3 regions of the Spongisporangium articulatum genome follow, and region 2 is predicted to be linked to each of the others. Evidence: riboswitches for the same ligand, from Rfam matches in the RefSeq annotation. Region 2 holds a riboswitch; each other region holds the start of a gene.
The links. A riboswitch is a leader RNA that binds a small molecule or an ion and turns the genes downstream of it on or off. The one in region 2 is predicted to bind S-adenosylmethionine.

Region 1 (10,023 bases), on a different contig from region 2:
CTGCTCGGCACCTCCGGGCTGCAGGCCCGCATCGGTCAGGTCCGGCGGCTGCTGCAGGACGACGGGGTCACCTACGCGCCGGGCGACGAGACCGTGTTCGGCGGGTGGCGGCTCGACCCGTTGCCCACGATCGTGTCGGGCCCCGAGTGGGACGAGCTGGCGGCCGGCCTGGCCCAGCGCGGCGCCCTGCTCGACGCGGTCCTCGCCGACGTCTACGGCGAGCGGCGGCTGATCCGCGAGGGCCTGCTGCCGCCCGAGGTCGTCTACGGGCACAGCGGGTTCCTGCGCCAGTGCGACGGCATCCTGCTGCCGGGCGACCACCAGCTGATCCTCGCCGCCACCGACCTCGTGCGCCGCCCCGAGGGCTGGTACGCCCTGGGCGACCGGGCCCAGGCGCCGTCCGGGTCCGGCTACGCGATGCAGAACCGGCGGATCGTCTCGCGGGTGATGCCGGCGTTGTACCGGGACACCCAACTCCGCCGGCTGCGCTCGTTCTTCCACACCCTGCGCTCGGCGTTGCAGGCCGTCGCGCCCCGGCCGGGCGAGATGCCGCGGGTGGTCATCCTGACCCCGGGGGCGCCGAGCGAGACGTCGTTCGAGCACGCCTTCCTGTCCAGCCTCCTCGGCTTCCCGCTGGTCGAGGGTCGGGACCTCCAGGTCCGCGACGAGCAGGTCTGGTTCCGCTCGCTCGGCCGTCCCGAGCGCGTCGACGTCGTCCTGAGAAGGGTCGACGGCTGGTTCTGCGACCCGCTGGAGCTGCGCGGCGACTCGCGGCTCGGCGTCCCGGGGCTGCTGCAGGCCGCTCGGGCGGGCAACGTGAGCATCGTGAACCCGCCCGGCGCGGGCGTTCTCGAGAACGGCGGCCTCGTCCCGTTCCTGCCCCGGCTGGCCGAGGTCCTGCTCGACGAACCGCTGAAACTGCCCAGCGTGCCCACCTGGTGGTGCGGCCACGACGCGTCCCGCCGGCACGTGCTGGCCAACCTGGGCGAGCTCGTCGTCCGGCCGATCGCGCGCGGAGTGGGCCGCGCGAACCGGTTCGGCTGGGAGCTGTCGAGCCGGCAGCTGGCCGCGTTGCGGGCGCGGATCGAGGCCGAACCGCACAACTGGTCCGCCCAGGAGCGGCTGGAGATGAGCAGCACCCCGGTGGCCACCGCCGCCGGGCTCGAACCGCGCCGTCTGGTGCTGCGGGCCTTCGCCGTGGCCGGGCCCGACGGGTACACGCTGATGAACGGGGGGCTCGGCCGCGTGGGCGCCGAGGTGGCCAGCTACGACATCTCCAACCAGAGCGGGGCGTCGGCCAAGGACGTCTGGGTGCTGGCCGACTCCGACGTCGACCTGGCCGACCTGGCGGTCGTGCCCGCACCCCTGGTGCAGCAGCCCGGAGCCCCCGAGCTCGAGGTGCTGGACGACGTCCCGGTGGCCGCCGCCGCGACCGCGGCGGTTCCGGCCCGCGTCGCCGAGGACCTGTTCTGGCTCGGCCGGTACGCCGAGCGGGCGGAGGACGCGGCCCGGTTGCTGCGGGTCGCCTCCGACCTGGCCGCCGACCACGCGCACGCCCCGGGCAGCGTCGGGCACGGATCGATGACCCGGATGCTGCGGGCGCTGACCGGCGTCACCACCACCTTCCCCGGGTTCCTCGGCGAGGGTGCGGCCGAGCGCCTCGAGGAACCGGGCCCCGAGCTGCTGCGCCTGGCCGTCGACACCTTCCTGCCCGGGTCGCTCGCGCACGGGGTGCGGCACACGATCGAGGCCGCGTACGGCGTCCGGGAGCTGCTGTCCACGGACACGTTCCTGGTGCTGTCGGGCATGGAGCGGGCGCTGCACGAACTGGCCCAGCGCGAGGAACCCGAGCTGTACCTGCAGCCGGCCACCTCCCGCGTGTTGGAGGGGCTGCTGGCCCTGTCGGGGCTGGCCGCGGAGAGCATGGTCCGCGACGGAGGCTGGTTCGTGATGGACGCCGGGCGCCGGATCGAGCGCTCGCTGCAGCTGGTGCAGCTGCTGCGGCACGCGCTGGACCCGCAGCTGGGGGGCGCCGAACCGCTGGACGGCGAGGAACTGGTGCTGGAGTCGGTGCTGATCGCCGCCGAGTCGGTGATCACGATGCGCCGCCGGGTGCCGGGCCGGCCGCGGGCCCAGGCCGTGCTCGACCTGCTGCTGGTCGACCCCGACAACCCGCGTGGCCTGGCCCACCAGCTCGACGCCCTGGATGCCGACCTGGCCGGGCTCGAGGCCGGGCTGGCCGGCTCCCGCGACCTGCCCGAGCTGGACGCCGCGCGGGCGCTGGTGGCCGGGGGCGTCGTCGTCGGGGAGGCGGCCGACGACCGGACGGCGCTGCTGGCCCGGCTCGAGGAGCTGTCCGGCGTCCTGTCCGACCTCGGCTACGCGGTCGCGCGCACCTACTTCGCCCGCGTGCTGCCGCCGCGACCGCTGGCCGTGGACGGCCGGGAGACGCGATGAGCGAGACCACCGCGCGGACCTACCGTGTGCGGCACGTGACGACGTACGAGTACGAGGACGACGTCACCTCCTCCTACGGCTGGGCCTACCTGACCCCGCGCGACGCCCCGGGCCAGCAGGCGCTGTCCGCCGAGGTGACGGTGGCCCCCGCCGGGCTGGTGGCGAACGGGCAGCCGGATTTCTTCGGCAACCACGCCTCGTACTTCGAGGTGCACACGCCGCACCGGAAGCTCGTGGTGACCGCCGAGAGCCGCGTGGTCGTCGACCGGCCACGGTTCGAGCTGGCCACGCTGGACGACGTGCGCTGGGACGAGGTCGGGCCGTACGAGCCGTTCGCGGACGTTCCGGACGCCCCGATGCTGGCCGCGCACTACCGGCTGGAGTCGCCCCGCTTGGCCATCGAGCCCGTGGCCACCCTCGCCCGCTCGTGGTTCACCCCCGGCCGGCCCCTCGGGGAGGCGCTGCACGCGCTGGTGCACGGCATCTACGCGGGGTTCCGGTACCGCTCCGGGGTGACCACCGTGACGTCGTCACTGTCGGAGGTGCTGGCCCGCCGGGAGGGCGTCTGCCAGGACTTCGCGCACATCGCGGTCGCCGCCATCCGCTGGGCCGGCCTGCCCGCGCGCTACGTCAGCGGGTACGTCGAGACCACGCCGCCGCCCGGCCAGCCGAAGCTGCAGGGCGCCGACGCCTCGCACGCCTGGGTCTCGGTGCTGGTGCCGGGCATCGGCTGGGTCGACCTGGACCCGACCAACGACGGGGTCGTCGACTCGGCCTACGTGGTGACCGCGTGGGGCCGGGAGTACACGGACGTGCCGCCGCTGAAGGGCGTGATCTTCACGGAGTCGGCCAACAGCACGCTCAGCGTCGCGGTGGACGTCGAACGCCTCTAGATCGCGCTCGGAATCCGACACGTTCGTGTGGGATTCGGGGCGCGATTCAGGCGGTGGCCTCGACGCGGGCCGGCGGCAGGCCGAGGACGCCGCGCAGGGTCTTGGACTCGTAGCCGCGGCGGAAGGCGTCGTTCTCCAGCAGAGCCGGGATGACCGCGCGGGTCAGAACCTCGAGCTCGTCGAGGCCGTCGGCCCGGACGCGGAAACCGTCGAGCCCCGTGCGCTGCCAGCCCTGCAGGCGGGAGGCCAGGCCGGCGGCGGGCCCGGACAGCAGCGGGAGGCCGTCGTCGGCGGTGCCCAGGTGCAGGTCGGTGCCGAGGCCCAGGCGCAGGTCGGCGAACACCAGAAGCTTCTCCGTGGGCCGCGGCGACCCGGCCCGCAGCTCGCGCAGGGCCGACACCGCGGGGGGCGTCTGCTCCGGCGTGGCGACGACGGTGAAGGCGATGTCCGCCTCGGCGACCGCCTCGGCGGGGTCGTCCCCGACGACGCAGGCCCGCACCTCGGTGCCCGGACCACCCGCCCCCGGGGCGGGTTCGAGCTCGAGTCGGCGGACGTCGTCCGCGCGGGTGATCAGCAGGCCCACCTTGGCCCTGAGCCCGAGGTCCGTCGCGCTCGCGGGAAGCGTGACGAAGTCGAGGCGGGCCCGCTCAGCCGCCTCCACCAGCGCCGGCAGGTCCGCCTCGGGACAGCCGTCGAGGGCGACGGCCAGTCTCAGGGGCGTCACGCAGGGCATGGCGGGCGTCCTTCGTCGGTCAGGGACCCGCAGGGAGTCCGCGCTTGCCGCGCTCACCTCGAGCACGGCCCGGTCCTCACCCGGAGCACCCCACCGCGGAGGAGGGTTGCCGACCAGCGAGCCGGGGCTTGGCGCTGGTTCTCATGACCGCCGTCGATGATACGGGCGTCTCACGGACCGGACAAGACCGGCGATTAGTCGACTGGATCACTCCACATTGACGGGCGGATGACGCCGTGGTTACGGTCTGCGGCATCGGGCGGTCTACGGTCCTGACCACGGCATGAGAGTTGCCGCAGCGGTCGTGTCCCTGGTCGCGCCCGGCTTCCGACTTATCGATCAAGGAGATCCGATGGCCCTGCCCCACGACGACGACCCGAAGCTCGCCGAGTACGCGCACCCCGAGCGGCTCGTCACCACCGACTGGCTCGCCAAGAACCTCGGCACCCCCGGCCTCGTGGTCGTCGAGTCCGACGAGGACGTGCTGCTGTACGACAGCGGCCACATCCCCGGCGCGGTGAAGGTCGACTGGCACACGGAGCTCAACGACCAGACCACCCGCGACTACCTGGACGGTGAGCAGTTCGCGAAACTTCTCTCCGAGAAGGGCATCTCGCGCGACTCGACGGTTGTCATCTACGGCGACCGGAACAACTGGTGGGCCGCCTACGCCCTCTGGGTGTTCTCGCTGTTCGGCCACCCGGACGTGCGCCTGCTGGACGGCGGCCGCGCGGCCTGGATCGCCGAGGACCGCGAGTTGTCGACCGAGGTGCCGTCGCTGCCGGCGGCCGACTACCCGGTCGTCGAGCGCGACGACTCGACCATCCGCGCCTTCAAGTCCGAGGTGCTGGAGCACCTCGGCAAGCCGCTGGTCGACGTCCGCTCCCCCTCCGAGTACTCGGGCGAGACGACCCACATGGCCGACTACCCGCAGGAGGGTGTGCTGCGCGGCGGTCACATTCCGGGTGCGGCGTCGGTCCCGTGGGCGCGGGCCGCGGCCGAGGACGGCCGGTTCAAGGGCCGCGCCGACCTGGAGGCCATCTACCTGCAGGAGCAGGGCCTGAAGGCCGACGACGACGTGATCGCCTACTGCCGCATCGGTGAGCGCTCCAGCCACACGTGGTTCGTGCTCACCCACCTGCTGGGCTTCTCGAACGTCCGCAACTACGACGGCTCGTGGACCGAGTGGGGCAACAGCGTGCGAGTGCCGATCGTGAAGGGCAGCGAGCGAGGCTGACGTCACGTTCACCCGTCTGGCTCAGTGAGGCGGCCCGGCTAGGGTCGGTGCGATGAGGATTCGTGCCGCCCTTGCCCGGGCCGCTTTCCGTTTGTCGCGGTTCACCAAGGTGGGGACGGTGCCCCGCAACGGCATCTTCATCGGGGCCCCGCACACCTCGAACTGGGACTTCGTGCTGGCCCTGATGCTGCTCTGGCACGACCGGGTGCCGCCGCACATCCTGGTCAAGAAGGAGTTCTTCCGCTGGCCGTTCGGCTACGTGATGCGCGGGCTCGGCTGCGTGCCGGTGGACCGGTCGCACCCGGGTGGGATGGTCGGGCAGCTCGCGGAGATGGCCGGTGGGCGCGAGGATTTCACGGTGGTCGTGGCGGCCGAGGGCACGCGCAGCAAGGGTGAGTACTGGAAGTCCGGGTTCTACCGGCTGGCGCTGGAGACCGGGCTGCCGGTGACGCTCGGCTTCGTCGACGGGCCGTCGCGGACGACGGGCACGGGGCCGAGCGTGACCATGACCGGCGACGTGAAGGCCGACATGGACGTGCTGCGGGAGTTCTACGCCGACAAGCGGGGCCTGAAACCCCGGCACCGCACCGAACCGCGTCTGCGCGACGAGCTGGATGGATAGGCTGCGGCAATGGACGGTGACGTCACTGCTGCCCTGGTCACCGGAGGGCTCGGGCTGGTGGTCGCGGTGGGCAGCGGCATCCGCTCCGAACTGAACAGTCGGCGTCAGGTACGAGTCGATGCGGACCTCGAGAAGTTGCGCAGCGAGCTGGAACTGGCTCGGAATGAACTCGTCAGACAGCAGGCGGACGTCGAGCTGTTCGACCAGTACAGGCGTCCCCTGCTCGCCGCGGCCGTCGAACTGACCCGCCGCCTCGGCAACATCCGCCATCGCAACTTCGACATCTACCTGCGCACCAGTGGTCGTCGCGGTGAACTTGCCGTGCTCACCACGCTCTACCGACTGGCCAGCTACCTGGGCTGGCGCGAGGTCATCACCCGCGAGCGGGCCTATCTGCGACACCCTGACGACGCCAAGGCATCGACGCTGGTGAGACAGCTCGAGGATGTCGCGACCCAGTTGTCGAGCGATGGCCCCGGCTTCGGGACCGAGCTCATGCTCTGGAAGGACGAACAGCGGGCCGTGGGTGGGTTAATGATCTTTGGCGAAAATCCCTCTCGCATCATCGGTTTCGAGCAATTTGTCGAGGACTACGATCAGGTGTTCGCGCCGTGGCTGGGGGACTTCGCCGGTGTTCTGCTTCGACCGGATGTCGCTGAGCACCCCAGGCTGCTGGCTCTGGGGGAGAGCCTGGACCGTCTGATCGAGGAGCTGGACGCCAGCCACTACTTCAGTGGTCGCTACTAACGGCGAGGCCCATACTCCCCTTAACCCCGGATAAGAGCTCCATCAACGGCTCTTACTGGTGGATAACGGGAGCATGAGCAGTCAGACGCCGTCGAGGCGACCGACGGACGTGACCGTGACGACGGCGGCGCCGGCCTCGTCGGACGCCGCCAGGTCGACGGTCGCGCTGATCCCCCAGTCGTGGTCGCCGGCCGGGTCGTCGAAGATCTGCCGGACCGTCCAGGCGCTCGAACCCCGTTCGAGCAGGAACAGTTTCGGGCCGCGGGCGTCGGGGCCGGTGGGCAGCTCGTCGTGCTCGTCCCAGTAGCCGTCCATCGCGTCCGCCCAGGCGTCGGCACCCCAACCGGCCTCCACGTCGAGCGCGCCGAGCTCGTCGTACCTCTCCCGGGCGGCCAGCTCGACCCGGCGGAACAGGGCGTTGCGGACGAGAACGGTGAACGCGCGGAGGTTCTGCGTGACCGGGGGCGGCCCGGTGAGGTGCGTCGGTGACGCCGCGATCGCCTCGGGGCCGGGGGAGCGCAGCGACTCCCACTCGTCGATCAGGCTGGAGTCGGTCTGGCGCACGAGTTCCCCGAGCCACTCCGTCAGGTCGTTCAGTTCGTCGGTGCGGGCCGACTCGGGCACGGTCTGTCGCAGTGCCTTGACGACGTCCGAGAGGTAGCGCAGCAGAAGGCCTTCCGAGCGGGCCAGGCCGTAGAACGACACGTACTCGGCGAACGTCATGGCCCGCTCGTACATGTCCCGGACGACCGACTTCGGCGTCGGCTCGAAGTCGGCCACCCAGGGGTGCCCCTGGCGGTAGATCTCGAAGGTGCCCTCGATCAGGTCCCGCAGCGGTTGCGGGTGGGTCACCTCCTCGAGCAGTTCCATCCGCTCCTCGTACTCGATGCCCTCGGCCTTCATCTCCGCAACGGCCTCGCCCCGGGCCTTGAACTGCTGCGAACTGAGCACGGGCCGCGGGTTCTCGATGGTCGCCTCGACGACCGAGACCACATCCAGCGCATAGGTTTCCGACTCCGGATCGAGCACCTCGAAGGCGGCCAGCGCGAACGGCGACAGCGGCTGGTTGAGGGCGAAGTTCTCCTGGAGGTCGACGGTCAGGCGCACGGTGCGGCCGGTCTCGTCCGGCTCGGGGAGCACCTCGATCACCCCGGCCGTCAGCAGCGCGTCCCAGATCTCCTCGGCCCGGGCCAGGTGCCGTTCCTTGGCGGCCGGCTCCTCGTGCGAGGTCTCGATCAGGTTCTTCAACGTCTCGAAGGTGTCACCCGGGCGGGCCAGCAGGTTCAGCACCATCGAGTGGGTGACGGCGAAGGACGAGCTCAACGGCTCGGGCGGCGACGTCGAGAGCCGTTCGAAGGTCTGGCGGGTCCACGAGACCGAACCCTCCGGCGGCTTCTTCCGGACGATGCGTTTCTTCTTCTTCTCGTCGTCCCCGGCCCGGGCCAGCAGGCGCTCGTTCTCGACCTCGTGGTCGGGGGCCTGGACGACGACGGTGCCGGCGGTGTCGTAGCCGGCCCGGCCCGCGCGGCCGGCGACCTGCAGGAACTCACGTACCTTCAGGTGCCGCTGCCGGGTGCCGTCGAACTTCGTCAGCCCGCTGAGCACCACCGTGCGGATCGGCACGTTGATGCCCACGCCGAGCGTGTCGGTGCCGCAGATGACCGTGAGCAGCCCGGCCTGGGCGAGCGTCTCGACGAGGCGCCGGTAGCGGGGGAGCATGCCGGCGTGGTGCACGCCGACCCCGTGGCGCAACAGCTTCGAGAGCACCTTGCCGAACCCGGCGTTGAACCGGAAGTCGCCGATCGCCTCGGCGATCCGGTCGCGCTGCCCGCGGCTGGCGACGTTGACGCTCGTCAGGGCCTGGGCCCGTTCCATCGCCGCGGCCTGGGTGAAGTGCACGACGTAGATCGGCGCGCGGTTGGTCTCCAACAACTCGGTCAGGGTGTCGTGCATCGGCGTCGTCGCGTACGAGAAGTACAGCGGCACCGGACGATCCGTGGACGAGATGAGCGTCGTCGTCCGGCCCGTGCGTTTCGTGAGGTCGTCGACGAACCGGCTCACGTCGCCGAGGGTCGCCGACATCAGCAGGAACTGCGCCTGCGGCAGCTCCAGCAGCGGCACCTGCCAGGCCCAGCCACGGTCGGGTTCGGCGTAGAAGTGGAACTCGTCCATCACGACCTGGCCGATGTCGGCCGTCGGCCCCTGCCGCAGGGCCTGGTTGGCCAGCACCTCGGCCGTGCAGCAGATGATCGGCGCGTCCGGGTTCACCGCGGCGTCACCGGTCAGCATGCCGACCCGCTCGGCGCCGAAGCTCTCGACCAGGGCGAAGAACTTCTCCGAGACCAGCGCCTTGATGGGTGCGGTGTAGAAGGTCCGCCGCCCGTCGGCCAGCGCGGCGAAGTGCGCCCCCGCCGCGACGAGGCTCTTCCCCGACCCGGTGGGCGTGGCCAGGATGACGTTCGAGCCGGTGACCAGCTCGATCAGCGCCTCCTCCTGGGCCGGGTAGGGCTCCAGGCCCTGCTCACGCACCCACCCGACGAAGCTCTCGTAGACCTCGTCGGGGTCCGGGGTGGCCCCGGGTGCGGGCAGGCGGTCGTGGAGGGACATGGTGCATCCCATGCTGCCCTACGGCGAGGACGCCGGGTGAATTCGGTGCCGGTACAGGTCGCGTTCACCTGGCGGCCATCTGTGCGCGGGGACGGACCGGAACCATCGCCGCAATGACCGTCCGCTCCGCGCTGCTCGTCGCCGCCTTCGATTCCCAGCTGAAGTGGGCGGCCGGCGTTCGGGGGGCCTTGGAGCAGCAGGGCTTCAGCTGCCGCACGGTCATCCCCTCCGACGTGCCGTCGGGCTTCTCCGAGCAGCAGCTGCTCGACTACGGCGGCGCCTCCGGGGTCGAGTCCCTGACCTGGGATCAGCTTCTCGCCCAGGCCAAGCGGGTGGACGTCGTCGTCCTGTCGGTGCAGGGCTCTTTCGTGTCCCGGTTCTGCCACGAGTTGCACGAGTGGAGCCTGCGTACCGGCGAGCGCGGCCCGATCACCGTCTCCGGTTGGGTCGGGGTCGTGCTGCGGGAGGTCACCGCCGGTTACCTGGACCGGTGCGCCACCGACGTCATCGCGGTGAACTCGCGCTCGGACGAGCGGACGTTCTCAGCCGTGGCCGCCCGGCTCGGCATCCCCACGGACAACCTGGTGCTGTCCGGGCTGCCGCTGCTGGCGGGCAGCGCCCACCACGTGCCGGACGACGGCCCGATCGGCACCGTGCTGTACGCGGACCAGCCCACCATGCCCTCGGCCCGCCGCGACCGGCTGTACATCTACCAGCGGCTGGTCGA
Region 2 (10,023 bases):
GTGGTCATACCCCCGACGATAGGAGCGCCTTGTACTGACCGCACCTTGAGATGTCAAGGGCCGCGCACCCTTTGCGTGTGCGCGGCCCTCGATCACGTGCTAGCCGCTCAGCTCTTGCTCTTGTACAGCTCCAGCAGGCGACGCCCGACGATCATGCGCTGGATGTCGGCGGTGCCCTCCCCGATCAGCAGCATCGGCGCCTCGCGGTAGAGCCGCTCGATCTCGTACTCCTTCGAGTAGCCGTAGCCGCCGTGGATGCGGAACGAGTCCTCCACGACCTGCGCGCAGTACTCCGAGGCCAGGTACTTGGCCATGCCGGCCTCGAGGTCGTTGCGCTCACCCGAGTCCTTCTTGCGGGCGGCCATGATCATCATCTGATGGGCGGCCTCGACCTTGGTGGCCATCTCCGCCAGGCGGAACTGCACGGCCTGGTGCTCGGCGATCGGCTTGCCGAAGGTCTCGCGCTGCTGGGCGTACTCGATGCCGACCTCGAAGGCGCGCATCGCCAGGCCGCACGCGCGGGCGGCGACGTTCACACGGCCGACCTCGACGCCGTCCATCATCTGGTAGAAGCCCTTGCCGGGCTCACCACCGAGGATCTCGGCGCTCGTGGTCTCGTAGCCGTCGAAGACCAGCGGCGTGGTGTCGACGCCCTTGTAGCCCATCTTCTCGATCTTGGCCGGGACCTCGAGGCCCTTGCCGACCTTGCCAATGCCCGGTTCCTTCTCGACCAGGAAGGTGGTCATGTTCTTGTAGACCGACTTCTCGCCCAGCTCGGTCTTCGTGAGGACCGCGACCAGCGACGAGGAACCGCCGTTGGTCAGCCACATCTTCTCGCCGTTGATGGTCCAGGTGTCCACCCCGTCGGCCGTCGGCTCACCCTTGGTCGCCTTGACCTTGATGGCGGAGACGTCGGAGCCGGTGTGCGGCTCGCTCATCGAGAAGGCGCCGCGCAGCTCGCCGGCGGCCATCCGGGGCAGGTACTTCTGCTTCTGCTCCTCGGTGCCGTGGTGGATCAGCATGTGGGCGACGATGAAGTGGGTGTTGATGATGCCCGAGACGCTCATCCAGCCCCGGGCGATCTCCTCGACGCAGAGGGCGTAGGTCAGCAGGGACTCGCCCAGGCCGCCGTACTCCTCGGGGATCATCAGGCCGAAGATCCCCATCTCCTTCATGCCCTCGACGATCGCCGTCGGGTACTCGTCCTTGTGCTCCAGCTCGTTGGCGACCGGGATGATCTGCTCATCCACGAAGGTCTTGACGGCCTTGAGGATCTCCCGCTGGTCGTCGGTGAGACCTTCAGTGTTCTGCAGGCGACCCATGAGCCGTCGCGCTCCTTTGCATCAGTTGCATCAGTTCAGTGGTGGTGTTCGGAGTATGGACAGCCTGCCAGAGGCAAAGCACCCTGGCTCGGTGTGACCGTCACCACCGGGGGACCCGCCCGCCGCGCGATCCTGGCCGCCGGCGTGCTGGGCGGGCTGGGCCTGATCGGGACGGCGGGCGCCCTGGTCTACGAGGACGTCCTGCCCGGCCGCGTGGCCGCCCTGAAGTGGCTGGGCCTGACCGGCCCGGCCGGCGCCGTCCCCGCCGTCCCGACCGGGCCGTCGGCCTCCGGCCGGTTCCGTTCCCACCGGCGCGGGGTGGACGTGAACTGGGCCGTCTCCTACCCCCGGGGGTTCGAGGACGACGCCCGCCTGCCGGTCTGTCTGGTGCTCCACGGGCGGGGGGCCAGTGCCGCGGGGATGCAGGAGATCGGCTACCCCCAGGTGCTCTCGGCGGCCGTGGCGGCCGGGGTGCCCCCGTTCGCGCTGGCCGCCGTCGACGGCGGGGAGACGTACTGGCACCCGCGGCGGGACGGCGACGCCCAAGGGATGCTGCTGGAGGAGTTCCTGCCGCTGCTGGCCCGGCGGGGGCTGCAGGCGTCGGAGAACGACCGGATCGGGGTGCTCGGCTGGTCGATGGGCGGGTACGGCGCGCTGCTGCTGGCCGCCCGGCTGGGGTCCGAACGGGTGGCCGGGGTAGTCGCCGAGTCCCCCGCCCTGTGGCTGGAGCCGGGAGACAGCGCGGCCGGGGCCTTCGACGACCGCGAGGACTTCGAGCGCAACGACGTCTTCACCCGCGCCCGGCTGCGGGCGCTGACGGGCGTGCGGGTCAAGATCGACTGCGGTCGCGCCGACCCGTTCTGGTGGGCCGCCCGCACGTACGCGCAGGACCTGGGGAAGGCCACCGGGACGGCGCCCGAGACCGACTTCGGGGACGGCGTCCACACGAACCGCTACTGGCTCGCAAAGGCACCGAAGTCGATCGGATTTATCGGCAATGCGCTGGTCAGGTGAGGTCCGGCCCCAAAACCGGGCAGAGGAGTCCACATGATGGACATCACTTTGACGCTGAAAGAGAGCGCGCCGTACCTTCGTTGAAGCCATCCAGAGCGACCGAGAGACCTGGCTCGTAGACGTCGCAGCAACCACCCCGACTGGGGCAGGTGCTTCCGCCAGGAACGATGGGAGCAGACATGACCCCGGCACCGAAGACCCCGCCGCTGACCAAGCGTGCCTACGTGGATCTTCTGCGGACCGCCAGCGCGGCGTGTCTGGCCGGCGTCTGCGCCGGCTGAGCCCAGCCGAACCCGCACCACTGCACCGCGCCCGCCCGGGCGCGGTTCGAGCGCGCGCACGCACCCGTCGTCCGAACCCGCAAAGGATCCGTGAGCAGTTCCGTGAGCACCGAGACCCCGGCCAAGACCCCCGCCGCGAAGGGCGCCGCCGCGCGCCCGAAGCGGCCCGAGGGGCAGTGGGCGCTGGGTGAGCGCGAGCCGCTGAACGAGAACGAGGCCTGGAAGGCCCGGGAGGGCGGGCTCGCCGTCCGCGAGCGCATCCTGTCCACGTACGCCGAGCAGGGCTTCGCCAGCATCCCCGGCGAGGACCTGCGCGGCCGGATGCGCTGGTGGGGCCTGTACACGCAGCGCAAGCCCGGGATCGACGGCGGCCGCACCGCCTCGCTGGAGCCGCACGAGCTGGACGACGAGTACTTCATGCTCCGCGTCCGCATCGACGGTGGCGCCGTGACCGTGGCCCAGCTGCGCACCTTGGCCGAGATCTCGCAGCGGTTCGCCCGCGGCACGGCCGACATCACCGACCGGCAGAACATCCAGTACCACTGGATCCGGGTCGAGGACATGCCCGAGATCTGGGACCTGCTGGCCGCCGCCCGGCTGTCGACCACCGAGGCCTGCGGGGACACCCCGCGCGTCGTCCTCGGCTCGCCCCTGGCCGGCATCGCCGCCGACGAGATCATCGACGGCACACCCGCGATCAAGGCCATCGTGAAGCAGTGGGTGGGCGACCCGACGCTGGCCAACCTGCCCCGGAAGTTCAAGACGGCCGTCAGCGGCAGCCCGCACCAGGACGTCGCGCACGAGATCCACGACATCGCCTTCGTCGGCGTGAACCACCCCGAGCACGGCCCGGGCTTCGACCTCTGGGTGGGCGGTGGCCTGTCGACCAACCCGATGCTCGCGCAGCGGCTGGGCACCTGGGTGCCGCTCGACGAGGTGCCCGAGGTGTGGCACGGCGTCATCCAGATCTTCCGCGACTACGGCTACCGGCGGCTGCGGACCCGGGCCCGGCTGAAGTTCCTGATGGCCGACTGGGGGCCGGAGAAGTTCCGCCAGGTGCTGGAGGACGAGTACCTGAAGCGTCCGCTCCTCGACGGCCCGGCGCCGGTGCTGCCGACCACCAAGCACGACCACGTCGGCGTGCACCGGCAGAAGAACGGCAAGTTCTACGTCGGGGCCACGCCCGTCGTCGGGCGGATCAGCGGCTCGGTCCTCGAGGGGCTCGCGGACGCGATGGAGAAGGCCGGTTCGAACCGGCTGCGGTTCACCCCGCAGCAGAAGCTCGTGGTGCTCGACGTGACCGCCAAGCGGGTCGCCGACCTGCTCGACGACCTGGACACGATCGGCCTCACGGCCCGCCCGTCGATCTTCCGCCGCGGGACGATGGCCTGCACCGGCATCGAGTTCTGCAAGCTGGCCATCACGGCCACCAAGTCGACCGCCACGACCCTGGTGAACGAGCTGGAGACCCGGCTGGCCGACGTCCCCGAGCTGTTCACGCTCGACGGCCCCTCGCTGACCATCAACATGAACGGCTGCCCGAACTCGTGCGCCCGCGCGCAGATCGCGGACATCGGTCTGAAGGGCATCCAGGTCCCGAACCCGGACGACCCGCAGGGCCCGACGGTCGAGGGCTTCCAGATCCACCTGGGCGGCGGGCTCGGCGTGCACGCCGGATTCGGCCGCAAGCTGCGCGGGTTGAAGACGAGCTCGGCCGACCTGCCCGACTACGTCGAGCGGGTCGTGCGGCGCTGGCTGAAGGAGCGCGACGGCGAGGAGACCTTCGCGTCGTGGGTGCTGCGGGCGGACGACGAGGCCATCCGGTGAGCGCGGCTGAGGGCGCCGCGCAGCCGGCCGGTACGACGCAGCGGGCGGTCCCGTACTTCTGCCCGTTCTGCGCGGAGGAGGACCTGCGGCCCCGCGAAGAGGGTGGCTGGCACTGTCGCAGCTGTCTGCGCGCCTTCAGCCTGACCTTTTACGGAATAAAGACTTTGGAGAGTGAAAGATCATGATCGGTTCGCTGATCAGTCGCCCCGAGGACGTCGCCGCCGCACTGGATGCCGACCCCGTCGCCTTCGCCGCCCACGCCAACCAGGTGCTCGAGGGCGCCGACCCGCTGACCGTCCTCGGCTGGGCCGGGCGTGCGTTCGGCAAGAGCTTCGTCGTCACCGCCGCGATGGGTGACACGGTGCTCGCGCACCTCACCTCGCGCGCCGTCCCGGGCACCGACGTCCTGTTCGTCGACACCGGCTACCACTTCGCCGAGACCATCGGCACCGTGAAGGCCGTCGAGGCCTCGTACCCGGTGCGGATGCTCTCGATCACGCCCAAGCAGTCGGTCGCCGACCACGAGGCCGAGTGGGGCAAGCTGCACGAGACCGACCCCGACCGGTGCTGCGCGCTGCGCAAGGTCGAGCCGCTGAACCGGGCGCTGGCCGGCTACCGGGCCTGGGCCACCGGGCTGCGCCGCGACGACTCCCCCGAGCGCGCCGACACCCCGACCGTCCAGTGGGTCGAGAAGCGCGGCATGCTGAAGCTCGCGCCGATCGCCACCTGGACGGACGACGACGTCGCGGCCTACGCCGATGCCCACCCCGACATGCTGACCAACCCGCTGCTGCAGGTCGGCTACACGTCGGTCGGCTGCGCGCCCTGCACCCGGGCCGTGCAGCCCGGTGAGGACGCGCGGGCCGGGCGCTGGGCGGGCCGGGCCAAGACCGAGTGCGGGATCCACTACGCCATCTGAGCAAGCTGGTCGTGATCGAGGACTTGGGAGGAGGCGCGTCCCAAGTCCTTGATCACGACCACTTGCGTCGGATTGGCCGTCGACGCGGGTTGCACCCGGCCCCACCCTTGAGCGCATGAGGTCCTTTGCGCAGGTAGACGTCTTCACCACCGAGCCCGGCCTGGGCAATCCGGTGGCCGTCGTGCTCGACGGTTCGGGGTTGTCGACGGAGGCCATGCAGCGGTTCGCCGCCTGGACCAACCTGTCCGAGACGACGTTCGTGCTGCCACCTTCGGGTGAGGCCGACTACCGCGTCCGCATCTTCACCCCGACCTCCGAGCTGCCGTTCGCCGGGCATCCGACGATCGGCACCTGCTGGGCGGTGCTCGACGCCGGGCTGGTCAAGCCGACCGACGGCGCCGTGACGCAGGAGTGCGCGGCGGGCCTGGTTCCCCTCACGGTGACCGACGGGGTGGTGACGTTCACCGCGCCCGTGGCCGAGATCCGGCCCGAGCCGGGCGGTCTCGACGAACTGGCCGAGGCGTTGAGCGGGGTCCGACCGCACGCCCCGACGCTGGTCAACGCCGGCCCGCCCTGGTTGACCGCCCGCGTGACGCCGGCCGAGCTCGACTCGCTGACCATCGATTCCGGCCTGCTGCTAAGGCTTTTCGCCGAGCACGGCTGGGACCTGACGCTGTACGCGGTGGATGCCGACGACGTCGTCCACGTGCGCTCGTTCTTCCCGACCGACGCCCTCGTGGAGGACCCGGTGTGCGGGTCGGGCAACGTGGCCGTCGCGGCGCACCGCCGGGCCACCGCCGGGTTCACCGGCGCGTACGCCTCCCGCCAGGGCTCGCACCGAGGTCGGGACGGGCACCTGGCCGTCTCCGTGGACGCCGACGCGATCCGGGTCGGGGGCCGCGCCGTGACGGTCGTCCGGGGCACGGTCGCCATCTGAACGCGCGCCGAGTGTGAGGCGCAGGCACAGCACTCGACCCCTGGACCGCGATTCCTGCGCATGAGCGTCACACTCGGCGGGTGGAACCGCTCCCGCACCCGCTGACCGGGCAGCCCTTCGCGTCGCCGGTGCCGCCCGGTACCGGCTGGCCCGAGGACCCGGCCGCCTCGGACACTCCCGTCGCGAAGACCCCGGCGAGCGTCCGGAGACTGGCCCGCGGGGCGTCGTCCGAGCGCGAGCTCCAGGCCCGCGCGTCCGTCTGCCGGGCCTGCCCGCGCCTCGTGGAGTGGCGCGAGGAGGTCGCGGCCACCGGCCGTCGCGCCTACGCGGGCCAGCCCTACTGGGGCCGGCCGGTGCCGAGCCTGGGGCCCGTGGACGACGACGCCTGGCTGCTCGTCCTCGGGCTCGCCCCGGCGGCGCACGGCGGCAACCGGACCGGGCGTGTCTTCACCGGTGACCGGTCCGGCGACTGGATCTTCGCCGCCCTGCACCGCGCCGGCCTGGCCACCCAGGCCACGAGCGGGCACGCGGGCGACGGGCAGGGGCTGATCGGCACCCGGATCATCGCCCCGGTGAAGTGCGCTCCCCCGGCCAACAAACCGACGCCGGCCGAACGCGACGCCTGCGCACCCTGGGCCGACCGCGAGCTCGAACTCACCGGCGCCTCGCTGAAGGCGATCGTCGCGCTCGGCGCCTTCGCCTGGGACGCCGCCCTCGCCCTCGCGACCCGCCAGCGCTGGGCCGTCGCGCGCCCGCGACCGAGGTTCGGGCACGGCGCGGAGGCGACGTTCGAGCGACCGGGGGCGGGCGCCGTCCACCTGGTCGGCTGCTACCACGTGAGCCAGCAGAACACCTTCACCCGGCGCCTGACCGAGCCCATGCTCGACGCCGTACTCGCGCAGGCCGCGAAGTACCGGTAGGCATCTGACATGGAGCCGGACACCACGGGGTACGCCGACGTCAACGGGTTGCACCTCTACTACGAGACGTACGGCGAGGGCCCGCCGCTGGTGCTGCTGCACGCCGGGATGATGACGATCGAGGCCAGCTTCGCTCCGCTGATCCCGGCCCTGGCGCAGCGGTTCCGCGTCATCGGAGTCGAGGCCCAGGGGCACGGGCGGACGGCGAACATCGACCGGCCGATCACCTACGTCAACCTGGCGGCCGACGTCGTCGCCCTGCTCGACCACCTCGGCATCGACGCGGCCCACGTGATGGGGCACAGCACGGGCGCCGGCACCGTGCTGGAGCTGATCACCGCCCACGGCGACCGGGTACTGAGGGCCGTCCCGTTGAGCGGCAGCGTCCGAGCCGACGGCATGGTCGACTTCAGCGAACCGGGCGCCTTCGAGCGGTACGCCGACAAGCTCCCGACCGAGGCCGACCTGGCGGCCATGCGGGAGGGCTACGAGCGCCTCTCGCCGCACCCGGAACGGTTCGACGAGTTCTTCGCCTACATGTCGACCTCGGACGCCGGATTCGCGGGCTGGACCGACGAGCAGTTGGCCGGGGTCACCGCCTCGACCCTGATCGTGCAGGGCGACAACGACTTCGCGACCAACGAGCACGCCGCCCTGATGAAGACCCTGATCCCCGGGTCACAGCTGCTCATCCTGCCCGGAACGACCCATATGGGCGTCCCGCGCCGGGTGGACCTCCTGCTGCCGGCGCTGGAGTCCTTCCTCGGCTGAGCCCGGCTGAGCGCGGGTGTGGCCTGCGCCATGCTCCACCGCGCCCCCAGCGCCGGTGAACCTTCTAGGCTCGCGCGTATGCGCAGCCCGAAGGACTTCTTCCGCCCCCTGGCCGTGGGCGCCCCCGCACCGCTGCGGGAGGTCCCGGCCAACCCGTCCCGGATGATCCACTTCTTCCCGCCGAGCAACGCGAAGATGGTGGCCAAGGTCCCCGACATCGCGCCGACGGTCGACGTGCTGCTGGGCAACCTGGAGGACGGCGTCCCCGCCACCGACAAGGAGGCCGCGCGGGCGGGCCTGATCGAGGTCGGCAAGAAGTGGTCGACGCCGGACACCCAGTTCTGGACCCGGATCAACTCGCTCGACTCGCCGTGGGCGCTGGACGACCTGCAGGCCGCCGTGCTGGAGATCGGTGACGTGCTCGACGTCGTCATGGTCCCCAAGGTCGAGGGCCCCGAGGACATCCACTACGTGGACCGGCTGCTGGCCCAGCTGGAGGCGAAGGCCGGCCTGGACAGGCCGATCCTGGTGCACGCGATCCTCGAGACCGCGGCCGGGGTGGCCCGGGTCGAGGAGATCTGCGCGGCCAGCCCCCGCATGCAGGGCCTGTCGCTCGGCCCGGCCGACCTGGCCGCCAACCGCCGGATGAAGACCACCCGCGTCGGCGGCGGTCACCCCGGCTACCTGGTGCGGGCCGACCCGGAGGGTGGCGACCTCGAGGCGCCTCGGGCCACGTACCAGCAGGATCTGTGGCACTACACGATCGCCCGCATGGTCGACGCCTGCGTCAGCAACGGGATCTTCCCGTACTACGGGCCGTTCGGTGACATCAAGGACGTGCAGGCCTGCGAGGACCAGTTCCGCAACGCCTTCCTGCTCGGCTGCGTCGGCGCGTGGAGCCTGCACCCGGTCCAGATCGGCATCGCCAAGAAGGTCTTCAGCCCCGACCCGAAGGACGTCGCGCACGCGCAGCGAGTCATCGAGGCGATGGGCGACGGCACCGGCGCCATCATGCTCGACGGCAAGATGGAGGACGACGCCTCCGTCAAGCAGTGCCGCGTGATGCTGGAGACGGCGAAGGCACTGGCCGAGCGCGACCCGGAACTGGCCGACCTGTACGGCTTCTCGAAGGAGGACTGATGACCGACTCCGCCCTCGACGTGACGCTGCGACCGCGCCGCTCGGTCCTCTACATGCCGGGCGCCAACGAGCGCGCGCTGGAGAAGGCCAAGACCATCCCCGCCGACGCGCTCATCCTCGACCTCGAGGACGCCGTCGCCCCCGACGCGAAACCCGCCGCCCGCGAGCGCGTCTGCGCGGCCGCGTCGTCCGGGGAGTACGGACTGCGGGAGGTCACCATCCGGGTGAACGGGCTCGACACGCAGTGGCACGCGGACGACGTCCGCGCGGCCGCCGCGGCCGGCCCGGCCGCCGTCGTGGTCCCGAAGATCGGCTCCGCCTCCGACGTGCACGCCGTGGAGAAGGCTCTCGAGGCGGGCGGCGCCCCCGACCACACGAAGATCTGGGCGATGGTCGAGACGCCGGACGCGTTCTTCCGGGCGCAGGAGATCGCGTCCGCGTCGGAGCGGCTGAACGTGCTCGTGATGGGCACGAACGACCTGGCCAAGGAACTGCACGCCGAGCACGTCCCGGGGCGCGCGCCGCTGCTGACCGGGCTGGGCCTGGCGCTGCTGGCCGCCCGGGCCGCGGGCAAGGTCATCCTCGACGGCGTCTACAACGACGTGAAGAACCTCGAGGGCTTCGAGGCCGAGTGCGTCCAGGGCCGGCAGATGGGTTTCGACGGCAAGACGCTGATCCACCCCGGCCAGGTCGACCCGTGCAACGCGGTGTTCGCGCCGACCGAGGCGCAGGTCGAGGAGAGCCGCGCGATCCTGGCCGCCTGGGACGAGGCGCTGGCCGAGGGCAAGGGCGTCGCGACGGTCAACGGCCGCATGATCGAGAACCTGCACGTCGAGAACGCGAAGCGGATCATCGCCGTCAGTGAGGCCATCGCCCAGCTCGGCTGAACCCC
Region 3 (10,023 bases), on a different contig from region 2:
GGAGGTCAACGACTCCAGCGGGCACCTGGTCGGGGACGGCGTGCTGCGGGAGGTGGCCGGGGAGCTGCGCACGGCGGCCCGGCAGGACGACATCGTGGCCCGGTGGGGCGGCGACGAGTTCGTTGTCATCGCCGTGCTCGACCAGGAGCGGGCCGTGGCGCTGGCCGACCGGCTGCGCGAGCGGGTCCGGGCCTGCGCCGAGCGCATCGGCGCCCCGGGCATCACGGCCAGCATCGGCGTGGTGGTCCGGAACGGGCCGATCGTCACCGACCAGTGGCTGCGCACCGCCGACGAGGCGATGTACCGGGCCAAGCGGGCCGGCGGGGACGCCACCGTCTGCGGCTGACGCGTTGCTCCGAACGGGGTAACCCGGCTGTAGCCGCGGGGGAGAGCGGTCGACGGGGCTCCTGTGAGCCTGGACCCCGGCCCTGGAGTCGACGCTGCCCAGTCGCAGGTGTCGGTCGGCTCCGGGGACGTCGTCCGGCTGCTCCCGCAGCCCCGGCACGTGGCCGTCAACACGCCCTCCCGGCGTCCCGTGCTGCTGGTCGCCCTGCTCGTCGCGGCCGTCCTGGCCGGGCTGCTGTGCGGGGTGGCCGCAGGCCGCGGCCACGGCCCGTGGGCCGGCACGCTGGCCGGTCGCTGGGCCCGCCCGGCGCTGCCCGCCGACGCCGCCCGCGCACCGCTCGCCGTGCCCCTGGCCGCGCCCTCGGGAAGCGGCGGGTACCGGTTCCTCGAGCTCGAGGACGACGGGTCCGGCACCCCGGTGCGCTGGGACCCGTGCCGCCCCATCCACTACGTCATCCGCCCGGACGGCGCCCCGCCCGGCGGTCTCGCGGCCGTGCGGTCCGCGATCGCCCGCCTCGAGCAGGTCACGGGCCTGCGCTTCACCTCCGACGGCACCACCGACGAGGCTCCCCGCACCGGCCGCCCGTCCATGGACCGGGCCCGGTACGGCGACCGCTGGTCGCCCGTCCTGATCGCCTTCACCGACCCGACCGAGTTCCCCTCGATGGCCGGGTTCGCCGGCCTCGGCGGCCCGGAGTCGATCGGCGGGAACGACCCGGGTGAGCGGCGCTACGTCACCGGCGTGGTGCTGCTCAACCGCGAGAACCTGGCCCAGATCGCCACCTGGGACGACGGTTCGGCGCGGGTCGAGGCCGTGGTCCGGCACGAGTTCGGGCACCTCGCCGGGCTCGACCACGAGAACGACGACGACTCGCTGATGAACCCCCGGCCCGACGGCACGCCCGCCGACTACGCGCCGGGTGACCTACGCGGCCTGGCCAAGCTGTCCGGTGGGCCCTGCTTCCGCGACTACTGAGCCGTGCTCGTCCTGTAATTCACAGGCCCTGAAACGGCTGGTTGTGCACAGGTTCTCGGGTGCACGCCCGCGTCGCGGGTCGATCCGGGCCAGGCTTGCTCGGCATGACGTCGAGTGCGATGCAACCCGGGCCGGGGCCCGATGAGGACTTCGAGTACGACGTGGTGCTGTCCGGTTCCGGGCCGGCCGATGCGGTGGCCGCGGTCTGGTACCGGCTGGGCTACAAGCCCGCCGAGAGTCTCGTGATGGTGGCCGTGCACGAGCCGAAGGGGCGGTTGGGGCTGACCCTGCGCGGCGACGTCCCGCCGGACCTGCCCGGCCGCCGTGAGCTGATCCGCCAGCTGTACCAGCCGATCCGGGCCGCCGGAGCGGTCCGGGTGCTGGTGATGCTCTTCCAGGCCGACCTGTTCGACGCCCGGCCCGGTCGGGCGCCGGGGTCGCGGCCGTCGGTGCGGGTCGCTCAGCTGCGAGACGAGGTACGTCGATTGGGCGGGTCCGTCATGGACGTGATCGGCGTCGGGCGGGACTCGTACCGTTCGCTCGACTGCCGGGACCGGACGTGTTGTCCCGCGGCGGGTTTCCCGATCGCCGAGATCGAGACCAGCCGGGCGGCAGCCACGTTCACGGTGGCCGGCCGGGCCCTGGTCTCCTCGATGGAGGGGCTGCTGGACGACGTCCAGCCCGAGCCGTTCGCGGGTGCGCCTGCGGAGGACCCGGGGCCGTGGACCGTCGCCGATCGCCTCGGGTGGTGGGAACGGTGGGCGGCCGCCTTCGACGCGGACCAGCTGGGCGACGGGGAGGTCGCGGCGCTCGGGCCCACGCTGGACGATCCGTGGCTGCGCGACGCGGTGGTGCTGGCCGGGCTCGGCGGGGACCGCGACGTCGTCCGCGCCGGTCTGCACCTTTCGGAGGACGGCTGGGACGGCTTCCTCACGTCCGGCGGCGGGCCCGAGTACGACCGGGTGCTGGCGCTGGACCCGGAGACCGAGCACCGGGCGGCGCTGCTGGAACGCAGCCGCGTCGTCCTGGCCGCCGTGGCCCGGCGGTCGGCGCCGGGCGCGCGGGGCGGGGCGCTCGCCGTCCTGGCCCTGCACGCCTGGTACCAGGGCGACACGACCCGGGCGCGGCTCCTGGTCGAACGGGCCCTGGCCGACCGGCCCGGGCAGTCGCTGGCCCGCCTCGTCGGCCAGCTGCTGCTGACCGGTACGGCCCCCGGGTGGCTGCCGCCGGCGTGGGTCACCCGGCCGGGTGTGACCCCGGCGACATCCAGGGCCCGCTCGGGCCCGAACACCCAGGAGAAACACGGGTGAAATATCGACCTGTCTGGTGCACAATGGAAGGCACGGTTCCGCAGGGGCGCGGGGTTGGTTATCCTGTGCCCACGGTCATGAGTGCCAGCGACAAGCCCCGGCTAGCTGGCCGGCAACCCTCCTTCCGCGGTGGGGTGCCCCGGGTGATGACCTGGTCGCCGTCCCGGGCGCATCCCAGGGCGGCGGCAAGCGCGGTCGACTCCCCGTCGACGCGTCGGCTGCGGGCCCTGCCCGCGCGGGCACGCCTGGCGTGCCCCTGACCTGGAGGAGAGACACCCATGTCCGACGGCTGGTCCTTCGAAACCCGGCAGATCCACGCCGGTCAGACGGCAGACGGCACCACCGGGGCCCGCGCCCTGCCGATCTACCAGACCACCTCGTTCGTCTTCGAGAGCACCGACCAGGCCGCGGCCCGGTTCGGGCTGGCGGAGCTCGGCAACATCTACACCCGCCTCAACAACCCGACCACCGACGTGGTCGAGCAGCGCATCGCCAGCCTCGAGGGCGGCGTCGGCGCGCTGCTGGTGGCCAGCGGCCAGGCGGCCGAGACCCTGGCCATCCTCAACCTGGCCCAGGCCGGCGACCACATCGTCTCCAGCCCCAGCCTCTACGGCGGCACGTACAACCTGTTCCACTACTCGCTGCCGAAGCTGGGCATCGAGGTCTCGTTCGTGGAGAACCCCGACGACCTCGAGTCGTGGAAGGCGGCCGTCCGGCCGAACACCAAGGCCTTCTTCGCCGAGACCATTTCCAACCCGAAGCAGGACGTGCTCGACATCGAGGGCGTCGCCGGGGTGGCGCACGAGGCCGGCGTCCCGCTGATCGTCGACAACACCGTCGCCACGCCCTACCTGATCCGCCCGATCGAGCACGGCGCCGACATCGTCGTGCATTCGGCCACGAAGTACCTGGGCGGTCACGGTGCGGCCATCGCCGGCGTGATCGTCGACGCGGGCAAGTTCGACTTCGGCGCCGACCAGGCCAAGTACCCGGGCTTCAACGAGCCCGACCCCAGCTACCACGGCCTGGTCTACGCCGAGACGCTCGGCGCGAACGGCATCTTCGGCGTCAACCTGTCCTTCATCCTCAAGGCGCGGGTGCAGCTGATCCGCGACCTGGGCCCGGCGGTCTCGCCGTTCAACGCCTTCCTCATCGCGCAGGGCCTGGAGACGCTCAGCCTGCGGATCGAGCGGCACGTGGCGAACGCGAAGGCCGTCGCCGAGTGGCTGCAGGGTCGCGACGAGGTCGAGTCGGTCTCTTACGCGGGCCTGCCGTCCAGCCCCTGGTACGCCAACGCGCAGAAGTACGCGCCGAAGGGTGCGGGTGGCGTGCTGGCCTTCGAGATCAAGGGCGGGGTCGAGGCCGGCAAGCGGTTCGTCGACGCCCTCGAGCTGCACAGCCACGTGGCCAACATCGGTGACGTGCGCAGCCTGGTGATCCACCCGGCCAGCACCACGCACAGCCAGCTCACCCCCGAGGAGCAGGCCGCGACCGGCGTCACGCCCGGTCTGGTCCGCCTCTCGGTCGGCCTGGAGAACGTCACCGACATCATCGCCGACCTCGAGGCGGGCTTCCGGGCCGCCAAGGGCGACTGAGCGCGCTGTCCGAGCGAGAAGGCTGAGTACACCACGCATGTCAGCGGCTGAGGCGGAGACCCCGTCCCCGGGTGAGAACCCGGGGACGGGGTACCCCGTCGTGCTTCCACCGGCGTCCGGCGCCTGGTTCGAGGGTGACGAGGTCGGGCACCGGCAGTTCGTGGACGTCGGCGACATCGGCCTGGAGCGTGGCGGCCGGCTGGCGGGGGTCCGGATGGCGTACGAGACGTGGGGCGAGTTGTCCCCGGCCCGTGACAACGCCGTCCTGGTGCTGCACGCGCTGACCGGCGACAGCCACGTCGCCGGTGACGCCGGCCCCGGGCATCCCACCCCCGGCTGGTGGAGCGAGCTGATCGGGCCGGGCCGCGCCCTCGACACCGACCGCTGGTTCGTCGTGGCCCCCAACGTGCTCGGCGGCTGCCAGGGCACGACGGGCCCGGCCTCCACGGCCCCGGACGGCGTCCCGTACGGCAGCCGGTTCCCGTACCTGACGGTGCGGGACCAGGTCTCCGCCGAGGTGCGGCTGGCCGATGCGCTCGGTCTGGACCGGTGGGCGCTCGTCGTCGGCGGCTCGATGGGTGGCATGCGCGCCCTCGAATGGGCCGTCATGCAGCCCGACCGGGTCGAGCGACTGTTCCTGCTGGCCACCACGGCGGCCGCCTCCGGCGACCAGATCGCCTGGTGCTCACCGCAACTGGCGGCCATCAAGGCCGACCCGGCCTACCGGGGCGGCGACTACTACGGCGGTGCGCCCGGCACCGGGCCGCACCTGGGCCTGGGCGTCGCGCGCCGCATCGCGCACGTCACCTACCGCACCGAGCACGAGATCAACCTGCGCTTCGGGCGCCGCCCGCAGCCGGGGGAGGACCCGCTGGGCGGGCGCGGCCGGTTCGCCGTCGAGTCGTACCTCGACCACCACGCCGAGAAGCTGGTGCACCGGTTCGACGCGAACTCCTACCTCGTGCTCACCGAGGGCATGAGCAGCCACGACGTGGGGCGCGGCCGCGGGGGCGTCGCCGCGGCGCTGGCCCGGGTTACGGCGAGGACGGCGGTGGCCGCCATCGACTCCGACCGCCTCTACCCGCCCGACCAGAACGCCGAGATCGCCGCCGGCATCCGGCACTGCACCGGGATGCGGCTGATCTCCTCGCCGTACGGGCACGACGGGTTCCTCGTCGAGACCGAGCAGGTCGGCAAGGTCCTCGGCGAACTGCTCTGAGCGCTCATGCTCCCGCTAACCACCCCCTAGGCCGCGAAATAGCCTCTCGAACGGTGGCTTCCGGGAGTATGAGCGTCAGGGGGTCGTGATCCAGGACTGGACGGCGGGCCAGGTGGCCGCGAAGCCCGAGTGCAACGCGAGACCCGGGACGGCGTCCAGGTCGACCCAGGCCAGCGCCTCGCTCTCCTGGGTCGGCGGGCCGATCGTCAGGTCGTCGGGGGCGAAGGCGAGAACGTACGTGTAGGACCACTCGCCGTGGTCGGTGCCGACCAGCAGCGGGTTCTCGGGGAGTTTCAGGGCTGCGCCGTCCAGCCCGGCCTCCTCCTCCGCCTCGCGCACGGCGGCGGTCTCGATCGACTCGTGCGAGTCCCGGGCCCCGCCGGGTACACCCCAGGTACCGCCCTCGTGCGTCCAGGCGGCCCGCAACTGCAGCAGGATCTGGCGCGGCGCCGGTTCGTCGCGAGCCCCGCGCACCAGCACCAGACCGGCCGCGCCGTAGCGGCCCCAGTGCCGGTGCCCGAGGTGGCAGTGCACCCAGGCGTTCCCGTCACCGGCACTCATGCCGCCACGGTACTTGGCCACTCGCAGCCACCGTGACCGCGACCTGTTCCTGGGGTAGCTTCAGGGGCGGGAGGTGCTTCATGTCGGTTCTGGTCGGATTCGCGCCAACCCCCGAGGGCAGGGCCGCCATCGAACGGGCCGTCGCGGAGTGCGCCATGCGCTCGGCGGACCTCGTCGTGGTCGTCTCGCAGGCCCGCCCCAACCCTCTGGTCGCGGAGCCGGCCCCGGTCACCGCCGGCGACATCCTGAGCCTGCTCGCGGAGCTTGGTGCCGCCGACCTGCCCTGCACCGTCCAGCCCTCCGATCCGCAGATGGACTTCGCCGACCAGGTGCTCGAGGTCGCGGACGACCCCCAGGTCGAGCTCATCGTCATCGGCCTGAGGCGGCGCTCGGGCTCCGGGAAGCTGATCCTCGGCAGCTCGGCCCAGCGCATCCTGCTCGAGGCGTCCTGCCCGGTGCTCGCGGTCAAGGGCGTCCGGGTGAGCATTCCCGCCGACGAAGGTGTCCCGGCCGGCGCCCGCGAGGCGCTCTGAGACAGGGCAGGATGCCGCCATGGGTTTCCAGATCACCGGCCTGCCGGAGGCCGACGCCGTCCTCGACGAGTACCCGCTGGCCCTCGTCATCGGGATGCAGCTCGACCAGCAGTACGGCATCGAGCACGCCTTCCGCGGCGGCTGGAAGATCCTGACCCGGTTCGGGACGCTCGACACGGGCGCGATCGCGGCGGCCGACCCGGAGAGGTTCTCCGAGCTCTGCCGCACCCCGCCGGCCATCCACCGGTTCCCGGCCGCCAAGGCCACCGCCGTCCAGAAGCTCGCGACCCTCGTCGAGGACAGCTACGCCGGCGACCCGGCCCGGATCTGGACCGAGGCCACGACCGGTGACGACCTGCTGAAGCGGCTCAAGCAGCTACCGGCCTTCGGCCCGCAGACGTCGAAGATCTTCGTCGCGCTGATCGGCAAGCAGCTGGGGGTCCGGCCGGAGGGCTGGGAGGCGGCGGCGGGCGACTATGCGCTGCCCGGGTACCGCTCCGTGGCCGACGTCGTCGACGCCGAGTCGCTGACCAGGGTCCGCGACTACAAGAAGCAGAAGAAGGCCGCGGCCAAGGCGGCCGCGACCCCGGCGTAGCCGGCCCGGCCACGCGGACGTAGGGCGGGACATAGGGCACGTACAGGGCCCTCCGGTACGTGACAACCCTGGGGACGTGCCACAATGAATGGTTGACCGGCGTGTGACAGTGGATTGCGGACGACAATACGGGCATGTTTGAGCCGTGCCCGGCGTTGAGTCCTGCGTCTGGCTGCCCGCGCGCCGACTTTCATCTGCTCCAACAGCTGTGCTCGACGAAAGGTAGTCAGTGTCGTCGGTTCCGACCTCCCGTCCGCTTCCGCCCGAGTTCGGGCATCCCGCTCTGCAGGACCTGCTCCGGCTCGCGAAGACGCGGGGGAGCGTGGACGCGATCGTGCTCAGGGAGGCCTGCGAGCAGGCCGACGTCCCGATGAACCGCATGCGTGGCGTGCTGAGGGCGCTCGACGACCTCGGCGTCACCATCGAGGTGCCGCACGCGGCCACCGGTAAGGTCGCCGCTGCGGCGACCTCGCGGGTGACCACGACGACCGCCCGGGCCGGCGCGACCAAGCGTCCCGCCGTCCAGGCCGTACCCGATCCGACCGACGAGCCCGCCGACCAGAACGACGCTGAGGGGGACCTCGTGACCAGGTCCGCGACGAAGACCACCAAGGCCGCCGCGACGAAGACCACGGCCAAGACCACGGCCAAGAAGGCGCCGGCGAAGAAGGCCGCCGCCACCGCCGAGGCGGAGCCGGCCCAGAAGACCACCGCGAAGAAGACCGCCGCCAAGAAGACGGCCGCCAAGAAGACCTCCGACTCCGCGGCCGAGGCGTCGGACGCCGAGGCCACCGACGAGGACGCGGACGCCGAGCTCCAGGAGCCGGACGGCACCGAGATCGAGGGCGAAGAGGTCGAGATCGAGGACGTCGAGGTCGAGGAGGTCGCGGCGGAGGAGAGCGCCGAGGACGGCGACTCCGACGAGGAGGAGTCCGGCGACGCCGCGGCGAAGACCGAGGGGGCCCCGGTCGCTGCGGCCGAGAAGCCCAAGGAGGAGGAGGGTGCGTTCGTCCTGTCGGACGACGACGACGACGCCCCCGCCCAGCAGGTCGTCACGGCCGGCGCCACCGCCGACCCGATCAAGGACTACCTGAAGCAGATCGGCAAGGTCGCCCTCCTGAACGCCGAGCAGGAGGTCGAGCTCGCCAAGCGCATCGAGGCCGGCCTGTTCGCCGAGGAGAAGCTGAACTCCGGCGAGAAGCTGGAGCAGAAGCTGCGCCGTGAGCTGTTCTGGATCGCCGAGGACGGCCGCCGCGCCAAGAACCACCTGCTGGAGGCCAACCTCCGTCTGGTCGTCTCGCTGGCCAAGCGGTACACCGGCCGCGGCATGCAGTTCCTGGACCTGATCCAGGAGGGCAACCTCGGTCTGATCCGCGCGGTCGAGAAGTTCGACTACACCAAGGGTTACAAGTTCTCGACCTACGCGACCTGGTGGATCCGCCAGGCCATCACCCGCGCGATGGCCGACCAGGCCCGCACCATCCGCATCCCGGTGCACATGGTCGAGGTCATCAACAAGCTGGCCCGCGTGCAGCGGCAGATGCTGCAGGACCTGGGCCGCGAGCCCACTCCGGAAGAGCTCGCCAAGGAGCTCGACATGACCCCGGAGAAGGTCATCGAGGTGCAGAAGTACGGCCGCGAGCCGATCTCCCTGCACACCCCGCTCGGTGAGGACGGCGACAGCGAGTTCGGCGACCTGATCGAGGACTCGGAGGCCGTCGTCCCGGCCGACGCGGTCAGCTTCACGCTCCTGCAGGAGCAGCTGCACTCGGTGCTCGACACCCTGTCCGAGCGCGAGGCCGGCGTCGTCTCGATGCGGTTCGGCCTCACCGACGGCCAGCCGAAGACGCTCGACGAGATCGGCAAGGTCTACGGTGTGACGCGCGAGCGGATCCGCCAGATCGAGTCGAAGACGATGTCCAAGCTGCGCCACCCGAGCCGGTCCCAGGTCCTGCGCGACTACCTGGACTGAGTCCGGCCCGGTAGTCGTGGGGGAGCAGCGGATCCTGGTCGTCGAGGACGACCGGGTGATCGCCGACGCCATCACCCGGCGGCTGTCCAGCGAGGGGTTCGCCGTCGACGCCGTGCACGACGGGCTGTCCGCCGTCGAGCGGGCGAGCGCCACCCCCTACGACGCCGTCGTCCTGGACGTCATGCTGCCCGGGCTCGACGGGCTCGAGGTCTGCCGCCGGGTCCAGGCCGAGCGTCCGGTGCCGGTCATCATGCTCACCGCCCGGGCCGACGAGACCGACCGGCTGATCGGCCTGGGCGTGGGCGCCGACGACTACCTGACCAAGCCGTTCAGCCCGCGGGAACTGGTGGCCCGCGTGCGCGCTCTCCTGCGCCGGGTCGAGCGCGCCGCCCTACTCGCCCGGCGCCCGGTGGACGACGGGACGCTCGACCTGGGCGGCGGCCTGCGGCTGTTCGTCGGGTCCAGGCGGCTGGAGCGCGACGGCGTCGAGGTGCACCTGACCCGCACCGAGTTCGACCTCCTGCACGCCCTCGCCCGCCGGCCCGGACACGTCGTGACCCGCGAGCAGTTGCTGGCCGACGTCTGGGACTGGGACTCGTCGGCGCCGGCCCCCGGCAGCGGCCTGCGCGCCGCGGACAGCCATGTGAAGGCGCTGCGCCGCAAGGTGGGTGGCGACCGGATCCGCACCGTGCACGGCGTGGGGTACGCGCTGCAGCAGGCGCCGTGAGGTGGTCACCGTGAAGCAGCGACTCGCCCGGCTGTGGGACGCGCTGCGCCCCCTCGACCCGCTGCGTTCGATCCAGGCGAAGCTCGGGGTGCTGATCGTCGCCTCGGGGTTCCTGATCGCCGCGTTCGAGTGGTTCGGCGTGGTCGTTCTGGGCTGGCGGGTGCGCTACGGGCTCGCCGTCGCGGTGGTC

Region 1: linked by a shared signal. The riboswitch ahead of ACIB24_RS01150 (hypothetical protein) and the one ahead of ACIB24_RS15470 (putative leader peptide) in region 2 are both predicted to bind S-adenosylmethionine.
Region 3: linked by a shared signal. The riboswitch ahead of ACIB24_RS10865 (bifunctional o-acetylhomoserine/o-acetylserine sulfhydrylase) and the one ahead of ACIB24_RS15470 (putative leader peptide) in region 2 are both predicted to bind S-adenosylmethionine.

What each region holds. Positions count from the first base shown of each region.
Region 1 is NZ_JBITLV010000001.1:233,763-243,785, reverse strand. It holds gene ACIB24_RS01160 (circularly permuted type 2 ATP-grasp protein) at 1-2,457, shown strand, start outside; gene ACIB24_RS01155 (transglutaminase family protein) at 2,454-3,350, shown strand; gene ACIB24_RS01150 (hypothetical protein) at 3,397-4,074, opposite strand; SAM riboswitch class IV at 4,119-4,232, opposite strand; gene ACIB24_RS01145 (sulfurtransferase) at 4,436-5,320, shown strand; gene ACIB24_RS01140 (1-acyl-sn-glycerol-3-phosphate acyltransferase) at 5,439-5,942, shown strand; gene ACIB24_RS01135 (hypothetical protein) at 5,952-6,689, shown strand; gene ACIB24_RS01130 (DEAD/DEAH box helicase) at 6,771-9,296, opposite strand; gene ACIB24_RS01125 (DUF6716 putative glycosyltransferase) at 9,410-10,023, shown strand, end outside.
Region 2 is NZ_JBITLV010000005.1:101,499-111,521, forward strand. It holds gene ACIB24_RS15455 (Dps family protein) at 1-8, opposite strand, end outside; gene ACIB24_RS15460 (acyl-CoA dehydrogenase family protein) at 108-1,322, opposite strand; gene ACIB24_RS15465 (alpha/beta hydrolase) at 1,416-2,336, shown strand; SAM riboswitch class I at 2,420-2,510, shown strand; gene ACIB24_RS15470 (putative leader peptide) at 2,516-2,617, shown strand; gene ACIB24_RS15475 (nitrite/sulfite reductase) at 2,720-4,444, shown strand; gene ACIB24_RS15480 (phosphoadenylyl-sulfate reductase) at 4,626-5,363, shown strand; gene ACIB24_RS15485 (PhzF family phenazine biosynthesis protein) at 5,479-6,300, shown strand; gene ACIB24_RS15490 (uracil-DNA glycosylase) at 6,381-7,220, shown strand; gene ACIB24_RS15495 (alpha/beta fold hydrolase) at 7,230-7,991, shown strand; gene ACIB24_RS15500 (HpcH/HpaI aldolase/citrate lyase family protein) at 8,070-9,131, shown strand; gene ACIB24_RS15505 (HpcH/HpaI aldolase/citrate lyase family protein) at 9,131-10,018, shown strand.
Region 3 is NZ_JBITLV010000003.1:255,720-265,742, reverse strand. It holds gene ACIB24_RS10880 (diguanylate cyclase) at 1-346, shown strand, start outside; gene ACIB24_RS10875 (matrixin family metalloprotease) at 410-1,321, shown strand; gene ACIB24_RS10870 (DUF4192 domain-containing protein) at 1,426-2,631, shown strand; SAM riboswitch class IV at 2,705-2,829, shown strand; gene ACIB24_RS10865 (bifunctional o-acetylhomoserine/o-acetylserine sulfhydrylase) at 2,910-4,226, shown strand; gene metX (homoserine O-acetyltransferase MetX) at 4,264-5,445, shown strand; gene ACIB24_RS10855 (NUDIX domain-containing protein) at 5,521-6,006, opposite strand; gene ACIB24_RS10850 (universal stress protein) at 6,087-6,539, shown strand; gene ACIB24_RS10845 (HhH-GPD-type base excision DNA repair protein) at 6,559-7,134, shown strand; gene ACIB24_RS10840 (RNA polymerase sigma factor) at 7,457-9,106, shown strand; gene ACIB24_RS10835 (response regulator transcription factor) at 9,123-9,833, shown strand; gene ACIB24_RS10830 (HAMP domain-containing sensor histidine kinase) at 9,844-10,023, shown strand, end outside.